DNA from 2 places in the Citrobacter amalonaticus genome. Region 2 is predicted to be linked to the other one. Evidence: predicted binding sites of a transcription regulator. Region 2 holds the regulator's gene; the other holds the start of a gene.
The links. The regulator CRP, encoded in region 2, controls carbon source genes, mostly activating them, when cyclic AMP is high. The targets are predictions, from matches to a motif close to ATGTGANNNNNNTCACAT.

Region 1 (7,384 bases), 1.6 Mb from region 2:
ACAGGAGTGTCGCAACGTGACAGTGACGCATCGCAAGCCCGTCCAGGATGAGAACCGCATTACCGGTTCGGTGCTGGGCGCGGTTGCCGGTGGCGTGATTGGTCATCAGTTCGGCGGCGGACGAGGTAAGGATGTGGCAACGGTGGTCGGGGCGTTGGGTGGCGGTTACGCCGGTAACCAGATCCAGGGCTCAATGCAGGAAAACGACACCTATACCTCCACGCAGCAGCGCTGCAAAACCGTCTATGACAAATCGGAAAAAATGCTCGGTTACGACGTCACCTATAAGATTGGCGACCAGCAGGGCAAGATTCGCATGGATAAAGATCCTGGCACGCAGATCCCGCTGGATAACAACGGCCAGTTGATTCTGAATAACAAAGCGTAAAAAAAGCGGTACTCTGCAAGTTAGCCCCTCATTCGCTCAGGCTGAGGGGCTTTTTTTATCAGAAGGTTAAGGCGTAGTTCAGACCAAAGGTACGACCCCGGCCCTTATATTCGTACAGCGATGGGCTGCCATAGGTTGGGCTGTACAGCAATGGTGCGCGCTGTCCCCACAGGGTGGTGTAATCTTCATCCAGCAGGTTTTCAATGCTAAAGGTCAGTTTGCCCAGCGGGAGTTGATAGCTGCCGATAAAGTCCACGGTGTTATAGCCATCCAGCTTGTTGCCGCTGGCATCGGTGAGATCAAACGATTGTTGGGTCTGAACCCGTAGCGACCACGGCTCGGGCGCCCAGCCGACCCAGGCGGTGGCTTTGGACGGCGATGCCAGCGTCACGTCCCATTTTTCCCATTTCCCGTTCTGTTTTACTTCGGATTTCAGGACGTTAAAGTTCGCACCCAGACTCCAGTCGCTGTCAGGAATGAAGTAATCCGCCGCGCCTTCCACGCCATAAATCCGGCGATCGTCAGGTTCCACGCGGATCGTCATATCGCTGCGGTTAATCACAATCGACTTATCGGACGTCGAATAGTACGCCGCCAGTTGGGTACGCAGATTATCGCCGGTATAGCGCCAGCCCAGCTCATACGAATTGACCTTGATTCCTTCCAGACGCGAATCCGCCACGTTTACGCTGCGCTGGAGCTGGTAATGATCGCCCACCAACTGGTAAGTGCCGTTGCCGTAGTATTTTCCGGGATCCGGCAGTTCAACGCCCTGAGAGAAGTTAAACCATGCCTGTTGGCGTTCGGTGAGATGCGCCAGGAGCCCGGCATTGAACAAGAAGTTGTCGTAATCGGTTTTGCCGCCAGGAATGACATCGGCAGAACTCGCTAAACCGTTGGCAATACCCTGTTGCTGCGCGTAACCCACGAAATCATCAACCCGGTTTTCCGTCCACTGATAGCGCACGCCACCGCTCAGGGTGAAGATGTCGTTAATGTCATAACTGCTTTGCAGGAACGGGGCGAAGTTGGTAATGCTGTAGCCGGGATAACGTCCGGTCGTATAGGCCGTGCGATTGTCCATCCCGCCTGACGGCACAGACCAGGCCAGATCGAAGAACTTCTGATTGGAGTCGAAGGTTTCATGATCCGCATCGACGCCCCACGTCAGCTCCCAGTTATCCATCAGCTGGCTGTTGAGGGTGATTTTGGCGCCGAACTGGTCGGTATCCTGCTGCGAAGCCGAGAAGCTGGTCACCTGACCTTTGCTGAGCGTCGGGAAGGGGTAGAACTTCAGCGACTCATCGCGGTAATAGATCTGGCTGACCAGATTCTGGCCGAAGAAGTCCGCGTCGGAGTATTGCAGGCTGATCAGATGACGTTCCGTCCCTGGAATACGGTCTGAACTAAGCCCGCTGCGGGTGCTGGCGGTGCCGCTACCGGTAACGGCGGACATGTTTTCGCCCAGGTATAGCCCGTAATCTTCATCGCCCTGACTCTTATAGTATTGGGTGACCAACTGTATCTGGCGGTTGTCATCGATATCGAGGGTGCCGGTTCCCATCACGTCCAGCCGATCGGAGTGCTGCAGACCGGTTTGCGTGTTGTCGAGCATCAGGGCGTCACCGTTACCGTCATACCAGCCGCCAAAGCGCTGATAAGCGACGGACAGTCGGCCAGAAGCGCGATCCGTTCCACCGCTAACTGCCGCAGCAACGCGCTCGTCGTGATCGTTACTGTTGTTAAAGCCGGATTTACTGCCCAGTTCGAGCTCTACCTGGCGATCGGACTGACCCTTTTTGGTGACAATGTTAATTAAGCCGCCGGTACTGCCGCCGCCATACAGCGACGTGGCGCCTGAAATGACCTCAATATGTGCGATGTTAAACGGGTCGATCGCATCCAGTTGGCGGCTGTCGGTACGCGATGAGTTAAGGCGTACGCCGTCGATCAGCACGACAATTGCGCGACCACGCATGTTCATTCCGTAGTTGGTACGCCCCTGGCTGCTAACGTCGATGCCCGGAATCAGTTGCGCCAGCACGTCTTTGAACTCTTTGCCGCCCTGAACCTGTTGCTCAATCTCCTGGCCTTCAATCACCCAAGTGGTCTGTGCCATCTCGGCGACGGTTTTCTGGCTACGGTTGGCGCTGACGATGAGGTTTTCTTCTTCTGTCTGCGCCGCCGCAGCGGGCAGAGTCAGGGCTAACAGGATCGGGTTGAGGACCCAAAGACGCTTATTCATTCGCATTCCTTTCTGAAAATATCTGTGCAGGTGAAGGGATTTAACCGGTCGTAGCCGGCTGTTACATTGTGAAATAGATGTAAAATCAAATGCGAATATTGCTGATAATAATTGCTATTATCAATAGATTTTTGCAAAAAAATGAATCTAACTAAATGATAACATTAATAATTGTGCGGGAATTGTGGTGCAGAAGAACCGGGAAACAAGGTTCCCGGTCAGAGAAAACGATCAGGCCTTAAGCAATTCAGGCCACAGACGCAGAGTGGTGTGAGTGATTTGCATCAGCTTGTCGAAACTGGCCCCTTCACGAGCGCTGATAGACATGCCCTGCAAAATACAGCTCAGATACTCGGCAAGGTTTTGCACATTGCAGTGCGCGGGGATCTCGCCGCGCTCCTGCCGCTGACGCAGAAATTGCGTCAGGGTCTGTTCCTGCATCGCATGACGCGATTTCACGGTATGTGCAATGTCGCGTGATGCGGCGGCAAGCGTCGCGGAAGTGTTGATCATAAAGCAGCCAGCGGGGGTGTCCTTGCTGGTGAAACAGGTTGCCACCGCGGTGAAGTAGTCCTCCAGCGCCGCCTCAACGCTTTTCTCCTCACAGAACAACTGCGCTTCATGTTTTGCCGCGAAGCGGGCGATGTATCTGTCCAGCACCGCGCGGAACAGTCCCTCTTTATTGGTGAATTCCGCATACAGCGTTGGCGCTTTCGCACCCGTCGCTTCAACAAGGTCAGAAAGCGATGTTGCCTCATAACCGTGCTGCCAGAAGAGTGTCATGGCCTTATCAAGCGCGGCTTCCCTGTCGAACACTTTTGGTCGGCCACGGCTTTTTTTAACACAACTTGTCGATTCAGTTGTCATGGTGCCGTCGTACCTTAATGGGTTTAGTGAACAACCATTATAAAAATAAACCCGCACAGGCTCCAGCGCATTCGCGAGAAAAAAATTTTCAGCTTAGTTGTATGAAAGATAAGCGCTTTTGATTTTATATAACGATCGTTATAAAAAATGGGTTGACGTGTGACCTGGATCACATCTATCATTTACCTATCGATCGTTAAGTAAATGCTTACGACGCCCAATCATCTGCAAAAGGTCACTATTATGAAAAACGTAAAAACCCTCATCGCTGCTGCTGTTCTGAGTTCACTGTCATTCGCAAGCTTCGCAGCTGTAGAAGTTCAGTCCACGCCTGCAGGTCAGCAAAAAGTCGGCACCATCTCTGCGAACGCAGGGACTAACCTGAGTTCACTGCAGGACGAACTGGCGCAGAAAGCGGATGCTATGGGTGCGAAATCGTTCCGCATTACTTCAGTGACGGGTCCGAACAACCTGCACGGTACCGCGGTCATTTATAAATAAGCATTAACCCCTCATTGATGCCTGCTGCTGCAAAATAACGCGACATAAAAAAAGCCCCGCTGAATGTATTTCAGCGGGGCTTTTTCATGTCCGGAATCGTTACATCGACTGCTGATCCACCTCGTGATGGCGTCTGACATCGACCGGCATTCCGGAGCGAACGTCCATCACATGCTGCATTACCGCTGCGTCTGTCTGCGCGGAATCTTTAAACGATTGCAGAGTGCTGTTCAGCACGATAGGCAGAATCTGCGGGTCATCATCAATATTCTTCGACAGCGGCTGGTGGACTTCGACCAGACGCGTCCCGTCCGGTTCAACCGAGGCTTTGATCGGGGTATTGATAATATTCACTTTGGTGCCCGGCGTAACCTGTCTGAACAGCGTCTCAATATCGCCATCACGCAGGCGGATACAACCGGAACTGACGCGCATGCCGATACCGAAATCGGCGTTGGTGCCGTGCAGCAGATAGACGCCACCATACGCCGCTAAGCGAATGGCATGGTGTCCCATCGGGTTATCCGGTCCGGCAGGAACCACCGCAGGAAGGTCGATTCCTTGTGCTTTATAACGGGCACGGATATTCGCCGTAGGCGTCCAGGTCGGGTTAGCGCGCTTGTCGGAGACGGTCGTGACCATCGTCGGGGTCAGGGTATCACCGCCCAGTTGGCCAATGCCGATAGGGTAGACGGTGACCGCATTTTTCCCCGGATGGTAGTAGTAGAGACGCAGTTCAGCCAGGTTGATGACAATGCCTTCACGCGGAGCATCCGGTAGCAGCGTCTGCAACGGGATGGTTAACACGCTGCCCGCGCGGGGAACGTAGGGATCCACGCCGGGATTCGCCTGCAACAGCGCGAGAAAACCGACATTATATTTTTTCGCGATGGCTTCCAGTGAACCCCCGTTATTTTCGACAACGTGGTACTTATTTTCTCCGATCAGTTTGCTGCCAGCCGGAGGAAGAGGCCAGGTATTCGCCTGCGCGGGAAGCGCAAGCGTAATGCTGGCGGCGAGCGCAAAAAAGGCCAGCCAGCGGGAGAGTCGCATAGTGTTCATTATCATCACAAATCAAAGGGTTATTATGCCAGAGGAGTCCAATGATAATTATGGCGGGGTGGTATGTCTTTAAATGCAAGGGAAGTGCAAAGAGTTGTAAAGATCGCGGAGCCTTGCCTGATGGCGCTGCGCTCATCAGGCCTACGGCCAGGCATCGATTTGTAGGCCGGATAAGGCGAAGCCGCCATCCGGCACCACGCAATCATGCTACAGCGTTTTCTTCCAGTTGTTGCATAAACTGACGCACCCAGTCCATCCGTGTTTTCCGTTCGGTCAGATCCTGGATGAACTTCAGCCGGGTCGGTCCGTCAAGACGGAAGTGCTGCGGCTGTTTTTGCAACAGGCCAATCAGCCAGCCTGGGTTGACATGGTTCTTCTCGGCAAATTCGATAGTGCCGCCTTTCTCGTTGCCTTCCAGTTTGCGGATACCCAGCTTCTGCGCCTGTTGACGCAAGCGGGCGATATCCAGCAGGGTACGCGCCGGATCGGGCAGCAGACCGAAGCGGTCGATCAGCTCCACTTTAATCTCTTCAAGTTCATTCTCGCTCTTCGCGCTGGCGATACGCTTGTAGAATGACAGGCGGGTATTCACGTCCGGGATGAAATCGTCCGGCAGCAGCGACGGCATACGCAGTTCGACTTCGGTTTGCTGACTGGTGAGATCTTCCAGCGACGGCTCGCGTCCGGCCTTCAGGGCATCGACGGCATTTTCCAGCAGCTCCATATACAGCGAGAAGCCGATGGTTTCCATCGAACCGCTCTGTTCTTCCCCGAGCAGTTCACCCGCGCCGCGGATCTCCAGATCGTGAGTCGCCAGCGCAAAGCCTGCACCCAGGTCTTCCAGCGAGGCAATCGCTTCCAGGCGTTTTTGCGCGTCGGTGGTCATTGCTTTGGGATGCGGTGTCAGCAGCCAGGCATACGCCTGATGGTGTGAGCGTCCCACGCGGCCGCGCAACTGGTGTAACTGCGCCAGACCGAAGTGATCCGCACGCTCGATAATAATTGTGTTGGCGGTCGGGATATCGATCCCGGTTTCGATAATGGTGGTACAGACCAGTACGTTAAAACGCTGATGGTGGAAGTCGTTCATCACGCGTTCCAGTTCGCGTTCGCGCATCTGCCCGTGACCAATGGCAATTCGCGCTTCCGGCACCAGTTCCGCCAGCCTGTCGGCGGCTTTCTGGATGTTCTCGACATCATTATAAAGGTAGTAGACCTGCCCGCCGCGCAGCACTTCACGCAGAATCGCCTCGCGGACCACCAGTGCGTCGTACTCGCGAACAAACGTTTTCACCGCCAGACGGCGCGCTGGCGGCGTGGCGATAATCGACAGATCGCGCATGCCGCTCATGGCCATGTTCAGCGTACGCGGAATTGGCGTGGCGGTCAGCGTCAGAATGTCCACATCGGCGCGCATCGCTTTGATGCGCTCCTTATGACGCACGCCGAAACGGTGCTCTTCATCAACGATCAGCAGCCCCAGATCTTTCAGTTTCACATCGCTTTGCAGCAGCTTGTGCGTGCCGATCAGAATATCAATCTTCCCTTCGGCAACCTGTTCCAGGATCTGCGCCTGTTCTTTGGCGCTACGGAAGCGGGAAAGCATTTCGATGCGCACCGGCCAGTTGGCAAAACGATCGCGGAAATTGTCAAAGTGTTGCTGAGCGAGCAGGGTTGTCGGCACCAGCACCGCCACCTGCTTGTGGTTTTCGACCGCGAGAAACGCGGCGCGCATCGCCACTTCGGTTTTACCAAATCCAACGTCACCACACACCAGCCGGTCCATCGCCAGCGGCTGACACATGTCGCTAAGCACGGCGTTAATCGCCTGCGCCTGGTCGGGAGTCGTTTCAAAGGGGAAGCCGTCGCAGAACAGTTGATACTGCTCGCGATCGTGTTTGAAGGCGAACCCCTCTTTTGCTGCGCGCTGGGCGTAGATGTCCAGCAGTTCAGCCGCCACGTCGCGCACTTTCTCTGCCGCTTTCTGTCGGGCGCGTGACCAGGCATCGCCGCCGAGTTTATGCAGCGGCGCGTTCTCTTCCGCGCCTCCGGCGTAACGGCTGATCAGATGCAAAGAGGAGACCGGGACGTACAGTTTGGCGTCATTGGCGTAGGTGAGCATCAGGTATTCACCCTTGATCCCGCCCGCCTCCAGCGTGGTCATTCCGGCATAGCGTCCAACGCCGTGCTCCAGATGCACCACGGGCTGCCCCGGATGCAACTCCGCCAGGTTGCGGATCAGCGTATCCGGGTTAATTGTGCGGCGCGAATCCTGACGACGGCGCGCCACGCGCTCGCCCAGCAGATCGCTTTCACAAATG
Region 2 (7,384 bases):
AGCAGGCGCAGAGCCGTATCAAGATGCTGGAACGCATGGAGCTGATTGCCCCGGCGCATGTCGATAACCCATTCCATTTCAGCTTCCGCGCGCCGGAGAGCCTGCCGAATCCGCTGCTGAAAATGGAGAAAGTGAGTGCCGGTTATGACGAACGCATCATCCTGGACTCCATCAAACTGAACCTGGTGCCGGGATCGCGTATTGGTCTGCTGGGACGTAACGGCGCCGGTAAATCCACGCTCATCAAACTGTTGGCGGGTGAGCTGTCCCCTGTCAGTGGTGAAATCGGCCTGGCGAAAGGCATCAAGCTCGGTTACTTCGCCCAGCACCAGCTCGAGTATTTGCGGGCGGATGAGTCGCCGTTGCAGCATCTGGCGCGACTGGCGCCACAAGAGCTGGAACAGAAGCTACGCGACTACCTGGGCGGCTTCGGCTTCCAGGGCGATAAAGTCAGTGAAGAGACGCGTCGTTTCTCCGGCGGCGAAAAAGCGCGACTGGTGCTGGCGCTGATCGTCTGGCAGCGCCCAAACCTGCTGCTGCTCGATGAACCGACTAACCACCTTGATCTCGACATGCGTCAGGCATTAACCGAAGCGCTGATTGAATTTGAAGGCGCGCTGGTGGTGGTTTCGCACGACCGCCATTTGCTGCGATCCACAACCGACGACCTGTACCTGGTGCATGACCGCAAGGTCGAGCCGTTCGATGGCGATCTGGAAGATTATCAGCAGTGGCTGAGCGATGTGCAGAAGCAGGAAAGCCAGTCTGATGAGACACCAAAAGAGAACATCAACAGCGCGCAAGCGCGTAAAGATCAGAAGCGTCGAGAAGCCGAACTGCGGACGCAAACCCAACCGCTGCGTAAAGAGATCGCCCGTCTGGAAAAAGAGATGGAGACGCTGAACGCACAGCTGGCGCAGACGGAAGAGAAGCTGGGTGACAGCGAACTTTACGACCAGAGCCGCAAAGCCGAGCTGACGGAATGCCTGCAACAGCAGGCCAGCGCTAAAGCCGGGCTGGAAGCGTGCGAAATGGCCTGGCTGGACGCGCAGGAACAGCTCGAGCAGATGCTGAGCGAGTAACGGCGATGACACACGTAATCCTTCACGACCCTGAAATGCCAAACGGCAGCAGTGACGAATTTCGCCCGATGCGCGGTATCAGTAACTGCCACCTACAGACTATGTTGCCGCGTTTGATCCGCCGAAAGGTGAATTTCGACGCCCACTGGCAGCGTCTGGAATTGCCCGACGGCGACTTTGTCGATCTGGCATGGAGTGAAGATCCGCATCAGGCGAAGCACAAGCCGCGCCTGGTGGTCTTTCATGGTCTGGAAGGCAGCCTGAACAGTCCGTACGCGCATGGGCTGATTGAGGCGGCAAAGAACCGTGGCTGGCTTGGTGTGGTGATGCACTTTCGCGGTTGCAGCGGCGAACCGAATCGCCTGAACCGCATTTATCACTCCGGTGAAACCGAAGACGGAACCTGGTTCTTAGGCTGGTTGCAGCGGGAATTTGGCCATGCGCCGACGGCCGCCGTAGGCTACTCGCTCGGCGGAAATGTGCTGGCGTGCCTGCTGGCTAAAGAAGGGAAAAACATCCCGCTTGATGCGGCGGTCATTGTCTCAGCTCCTTTTGTACTGGAAGCCTGTAGCTACCATATGGATAAAGGCTTTTCCCGTGTTTATCAGCGCTATCTGCTCAACCTGCTGAAGGCTAACGCGTCGCGCAAGCTGGCGGCCTATCCGGGCTCGTTGCCGGTGAGTCTGGCGCAGTTGAAATCCCTGCGCCGGATCCGCGAGTTTGACGATCTGATCACCGCTAAAATTCACGGCTTCGCCGACGCTATCGACTACTATCGTCAGTGCAGTGCAATGCCCTTACTCAGCGACATCGCCATTCCGACGCTGATCATCCACGCGAAAGACGACCCGTTTATGGATCATCATGTGATCCCCAAAGCGGAAGATTTGCCGCCGCAGGTGGAATATCAGTTAACCGAACATGGCGGGCACGTTGGATTTATCGGCGGGACGCTACGTCGGCCAGAAATGTGGCTGGAATCGCGTATCCCTGACTGGCTGACACCGTATCTGGAGGCCTAATCATGCAGATCCCCTGGCAGGACCTTTCCCCCGAGACGCTGGACAATCTGATCGAAAGCTTTGTGTTGCGCGAAGGTACCGATTATGGTGAACATGAACGTACCCTTGAGCAAAAAGTCGCCGACGTCAAACGCCAGTTACAGTGTGGAGAAGCGGTGCTGGTGTGGTCTGAGTTGCACGAAACCGTCAACATCATGCCGCGCAAGCAATTTCGCGAATAACCCGCACGCTATCGGCCGACTATAATAAAAAATCAATTTATTGATGGAGTTAACATGTCTGCCAAACATCCGGTGATTGCGGTAACAGGATCCAGCGGCGCGGGGACCACCACCACCAGCCTCGCGTTCCGTAAAATTTTTGCGCAGCTCAACCTGTGCGCCGCCGAGGTGGAAGGCGATAGTTTTCACCGCTATACCCGTCCAGAAATGGATATGGCGATCCGCAAAGCACGCGACGCCGGACGCCACATCAGCTATTTTGGCCCCGAAGCCAATGACTTCGGTCTGCTGGAACAGACGTTTATTGAGTACGGTCAGACGGGCAAAGGCCAGTCGCGTAAATATCTGCATACCTACGATGAAGCCGTCCCGTGGAATCAGGTGCCGGGGACGTTTACCCCGTGGCAACCCCTGCCGGAACCCACCGATGTGCTGTTCTATGAAGGCCTGCACGGCGGCGTCGTCACGCCCCAGCATGAGGTTGCAAGCCATGTTGATCTACTGGTCGGCGTGGTCCCCATCGTTAACCTGGAGTGGATCCAGAAGCTTACCCGCGATACCAGCGAACGAGGCCATTCTCGTGAAGCAGTGATGGATTCGGTGGTGCGTTCGATGGACGACTATATCAACTACATCACGCCGCAGTTCTCCCGCACCCACATCAACTTCCAGCGCGTTCCCACCGTAGATACCTCAAACCCGTTCGCGGCCAAAGGCATCCCGTCACTGGATGAGAGCTTTGTCGTGATCCATTTCCGTAATCTGGAAGGGATCGATTTCCCCTGGCTGCTGGCGATGCTGCAGGGTTCATTCATTTCCCACATCAATACATTGGTGGTACCTGGCGGCAAAATGGGGCTGGCAATGGAACTCATCATGTTGCCGCTGGTACAGCGACTGATGGAAGGCAAGAAGATCGAATAAACGATGGGAAGTGCCCGATGGCTCTACGCTTATCGGGCCTACAAATCAGGAATCTGTAGGCCGGACCAGACGCTGGCCGCCATCCAGCGACATGAAAAATTACGCCGCAATCACTTCATACGAATGGGTAATGTTGACCGCTTTTCCCAGCATCAGCGCCACAGAGCAGTACTTCTCCGCCGACAGATCGACCGCACGCGAAACAGCGGCATCCTTCAGGTCATTTCCCGTGACAATAAAGTGCAGATTGATGTGGGTGAACAGGCGTGGCGCCTCTTCGCGACGTTCCGACGTCAGTTTCACTTCGCAGTTCGTTACATCCTGACGGCCTTTTTGCAGGATAGAAACCACGTCAATTGCGCTGCAGCCGCCCGCGGCCATCAGCACCATTTCCATCGGGCTCGGCGCTTTATCGCCAGAGTTACCGTCCATCAAAATCTGGTGTCCGGAAGCCGACTCACCCAGGAAGGTTAACCCCTCAACCCATTTAACACGCGCTTGCATATTTTTTAACTCCAGTGCGTCAATTTTCCTGACAGATTACGCGTACATAACAATTCTCGCAACGGAAGGCGACCTCCGTCATGCTGAAGCGAGACACCAGGAGACACACGGCTAAAGCTATGCTAAAACAGTCAGGATGCTACAGTAATACATTGATGTACTGCATGTATGCAGAGGACTTCACATTAAAGGCTGCAGTTTGTTTTTGACAGCCTCTTCCCAGGACGCGGGAAGCACATTTTTGCAACCCCAGAGACAGCGGCATTTTTTGGCTCTGGAGACAGCTTATAACAGAGGATAATCGCGCATGGTGCTTGGCAAACCGCAAACAGACCCGACACTTGAATGGTTCTTGTCTCATTGCCACATTCATAAGTACCCGTCCAAGAGCACGCTGATTCACCAGGGTGAAAAAGCAGAAACGTTGTACTACATCGTTAAGGGCTCAGTGGCAGTGTTGATTAAGGATGAGGAAGGGAAAGAAATGATCCTTTCTTATCTGAATCAGGGTGATTTTATTGGCGAACTGGGCCTGTTTGAAGAAGGCCAGGAACGTAGCGCATGGGTTCGAGCGAAAACAGCGTGTGAAGTGGCTGAAATTTCCTACAAGAAATTCCGTCAGTTGATCCAGGTGAACCCGGATATTCTGATGCGCCTCTCTTCCCAAATGGCTCGCCGCCTGCAAGTCACTTCAGAGAAAGTCGGTAACCTGGCCTTCCTCGACGTGACCGGTCGTATCGCCCAGACTCTGCTGAATCTGGCGAAACAACCTGATGCGATGACTCACCCGGACGGTATGCAGATCAAAATCACTCGCCAGGAGATTGGTCAGATCGTTGGCTGCTCTCGCGAAACCGTTGGTCGTATTCTGAAGATGCTGGAAGATCAGAACCTGATCTCCGCTCACGGTAAAACGATCGTCGTTTACGGCACTCGTTAATCTCATCGGAAATGACGCGCTACCCGGTAGTGCGTCATTTTTGTTTTGCCAATGTGGCGCAGACTGATTTATCACCCAGAAATCAACTATGCACTACGTCAAACGCTGGTGCTCTGTTTGCCCGTGGCCGTCGGCCTGATCATCGGGCAGTTACATCTGGGCCTGCTCTTCTCTCTGGTTCCCGCCTGCTGCAACATTGCCGGGCTTGATACTCCGCACAAACGCTTTTTCAAACGCCTGATTATCGGTGCATCGCTGTTTGCCGGCTGTAGCCTGATCATGCAGCTGCTGCTGGCGCAGGCGGTGCCGTTACCCCTGATCCTGACCGGCCTGACGCTCACGCTCGGCGTCACCGCTGAATTGAGCTCCCTCCACGCGCGTTTGCTTCCGGCCTCGCTGATTGCGGCGATTTTCACACTGAGCCTCGCGGGAAATATGCCGGTCTGGGAGCCGCTGCTGATCTACGCGCTGGGCACATTATGGTATGGATTATTTAACTGGTTCTGGTTTTGGCTCTGGCGCGAACAGCCGCTGCGCGAGTCGCTGAGTCTGTTATACCGGGAACTGGCGGATTACTGCGAAGCCAAATACAGCATGTTGACCCAGCACACCGACCCGGAAAAAGCCCTGCCGCCGCTTCTGGTGCGCCAGCAGAAAGCCGTCGACCTCATCACTCAGTGCTATCAGCAGATGCACATGCTGTCGGCACATCACAATAATGACTATAAACGGATGCTGCGCGCCTTTCAGGAAGCGCTGGATCTGCAGGAACATATCTCCGTCAGTCTGCATCAGCCGGAAGAAGTGCAAAAGCTGGTCGAGCGCAGCCACGCGGAACAGGTGATTCGCTGGAATGCGCAAACGGTCGCCGCTCGCCTGCGCGTACTGGCGGATGACATTCTGTATCACCGGCTGCCGACGCGGTTCACTATGCAAAAGCAGATTGGCGCGCTGGAAAAAATTGCTCATCAGCATCCGGATAACCCCGTCGGGCAGTTCTGTTACTGGCACTTCAGCCGTATCGCCCGCGTGCTTCGCACCCAGCGCCCGTTGTACGCCCGCGATCTGATGGCCGATAAGCAGCGTCGGCTACCGCTGCTGCCGGCGTTGAAAAACTACCTCTCGCTGAAATCTCCGGCGCTACGTAGCGCCGGGCGGATCAGCGTCATGCTCAGCATCGCCAGTCTGATGGGAACCGCGCTGCATCTGCCGAAGCCTTACTGGATCCTGATGACGGTGCTGTTTGTGACGCAAAACGGTTACGGCGCCACCCGCGTGCGTATTCTGCACCGTTCAGCGGGAACGCTGGTGGGGCTGATTATCGCAGGCGTGACGCTGCACTTTCATATTCCCGAGGGATATACGCTGGCCCTGATGCTGATAATAACCCTGGTCAGTTATCTGACCATCCGCAAAAACTACGGCTGGGCGACGGTTGGATTTACCGTCACAGCGGTGTATACCCTGCAACTGCTGACACTGGACGGCGAACAGTTCATCATTCCACGATTTGTCGATACGGTAATAGGCTGCCTGATTGCGTTTGGCGGCACCGTCTGGCTGTGGCCGCAGTGGCAGAGTGGTCTGTTGCGTAAAAACGCCCATGATGCGCTGGAGGCCGATCAGGAAGCCATTCGTCTGATTCTGAGCGACGATCCGCAACCCACGCCGCTCGCCTGGCAACGTATGCGGGTCAACCAGGCGCACAATACGTTGTTCAACTCGCTCAATCAGGCGATGCAGGAACCCGGCTTTAACAGCCATTATCTGGAAGATATGAAGCTGTGGGTGACGCACAGTCAGTTTATCGTCGAACATATCAACGCCATGACCACGCTGGCGCGTGAGCATACGATGCTGACGCCGGACCTGGCGCAGCGGTATCTGCAATCGTGTGAAATAGCGCTGCAACGCTGTCAGCAGCGACTGGAGTATGACGGGCCCGGCAGCTCAGGGGATGTGAATATTCTGGAAGCGCCAGAAATGCTGTCCCACGGTCCGTTAAGTACCCTGGAACAGCATCTGCAGCGCGTTATTGGTCACCTTAACACCATGCACACCATCTCGTCTGTGGCATGGCGTCAGCGGCCGCACCACGGAATCTGGCTCAGCCGTCGCTTGCGGGATATGCGGGGTTAACACGGATTACCGGATAGCGGCATAACGCCTTATCCGGCCTGCACGGATCGTGTTATCGACACCAGGCCTGATAAGTACAGCGCCATCAGGCCTGGTGTTAACCGACAACCTTCGCAACAGCCTGTGCAAAACGCTGCATCCCTTCGTCGATATCCGCCTCTTCCACCACCAGCGATGGGGCAAAGCGCATCACGTCAGGACCGGCATTCAACACCATCACGCCAGCCTCCGCCGCCGCATAGAGGAAATCACGCGCGCGTCCTTTGTATTGTGGTTTCAGCTCGGCACCAATCAACAGGCCCATACCACGAATATCGCTGAACACGTGGTACTGCTCATCAATCTGCTGCAGATGTTGAACGAATCTCTGCCGCTTCACCTGTACGCCACCCAGCACGTCCGGCGTGTTGATGATGTCGAATGCCGCTTCCGCCACGGCGCAGGCCAGCGGGTTACCGCCGTAGGTCGAGCCATGAGAGCCGACGTGAAACGCTGAAGCAATCTCCTGCGTCGTCAATACCGCGCTCACCGGGAAGCCGCCGCCCAGCGCTT

Region 1: bhsA (multiple stress resistance protein BhsA) is a predicted target of CRP. The motif match lies at 3,658-3,675, and genes of this name have one in related genera.

What each region holds. Positions count from the first base shown of each region.
Region 1 is NZ_CP014015.2:3,933,926-3,941,309, forward strand. It holds gene AL479_RS18980 (glycine zipper 2TM domain-containing protein) at 1-388, shown strand, start outside; gene AL479_RS18985 (TonB-dependent siderophore receptor) at 447-2,633, opposite strand; gene comR (TetR family copper-responsive transcriptional repressor ComR) at 2,865-3,500, opposite strand; gene bhsA (multiple stress resistance protein BhsA) at 3,744-4,001, shown strand; gene ldtC (L,D-transpeptidase LdtC) at 4,101-5,066, opposite strand; gene mfd (transcription-repair coupling factor) at 5,266-7,384, opposite strand, start outside.
Region 2 is NZ_CP014015.2:2,287,165-2,294,548, reverse strand. It holds gene AL479_RS10985 (ABC transporter ATP-binding protein) at 1-1,082, shown strand, start outside; gene AL479_RS10980 (hydrolase) at 1,088-2,104, shown strand; gene AL479_RS10975 (YheU family protein) at 2,107-2,325, shown strand; gene AL479_RS10970 (phosphoribulokinase) at 2,380-3,249, shown strand; gene AL479_RS10965 (OsmC family protein) at 3,349-3,753, opposite strand; gene crp (cAMP-activated global transcriptional regulator CRP) at 4,061-4,693, shown strand; gene AL479_RS10945 (YccS/YhfK family putative transporter) at 4,745-6,832, shown strand; gene argD (bifunctional acetylornithine/succinyldiaminopimelate transaminase) at 6,930-7,384, opposite strand, start outside.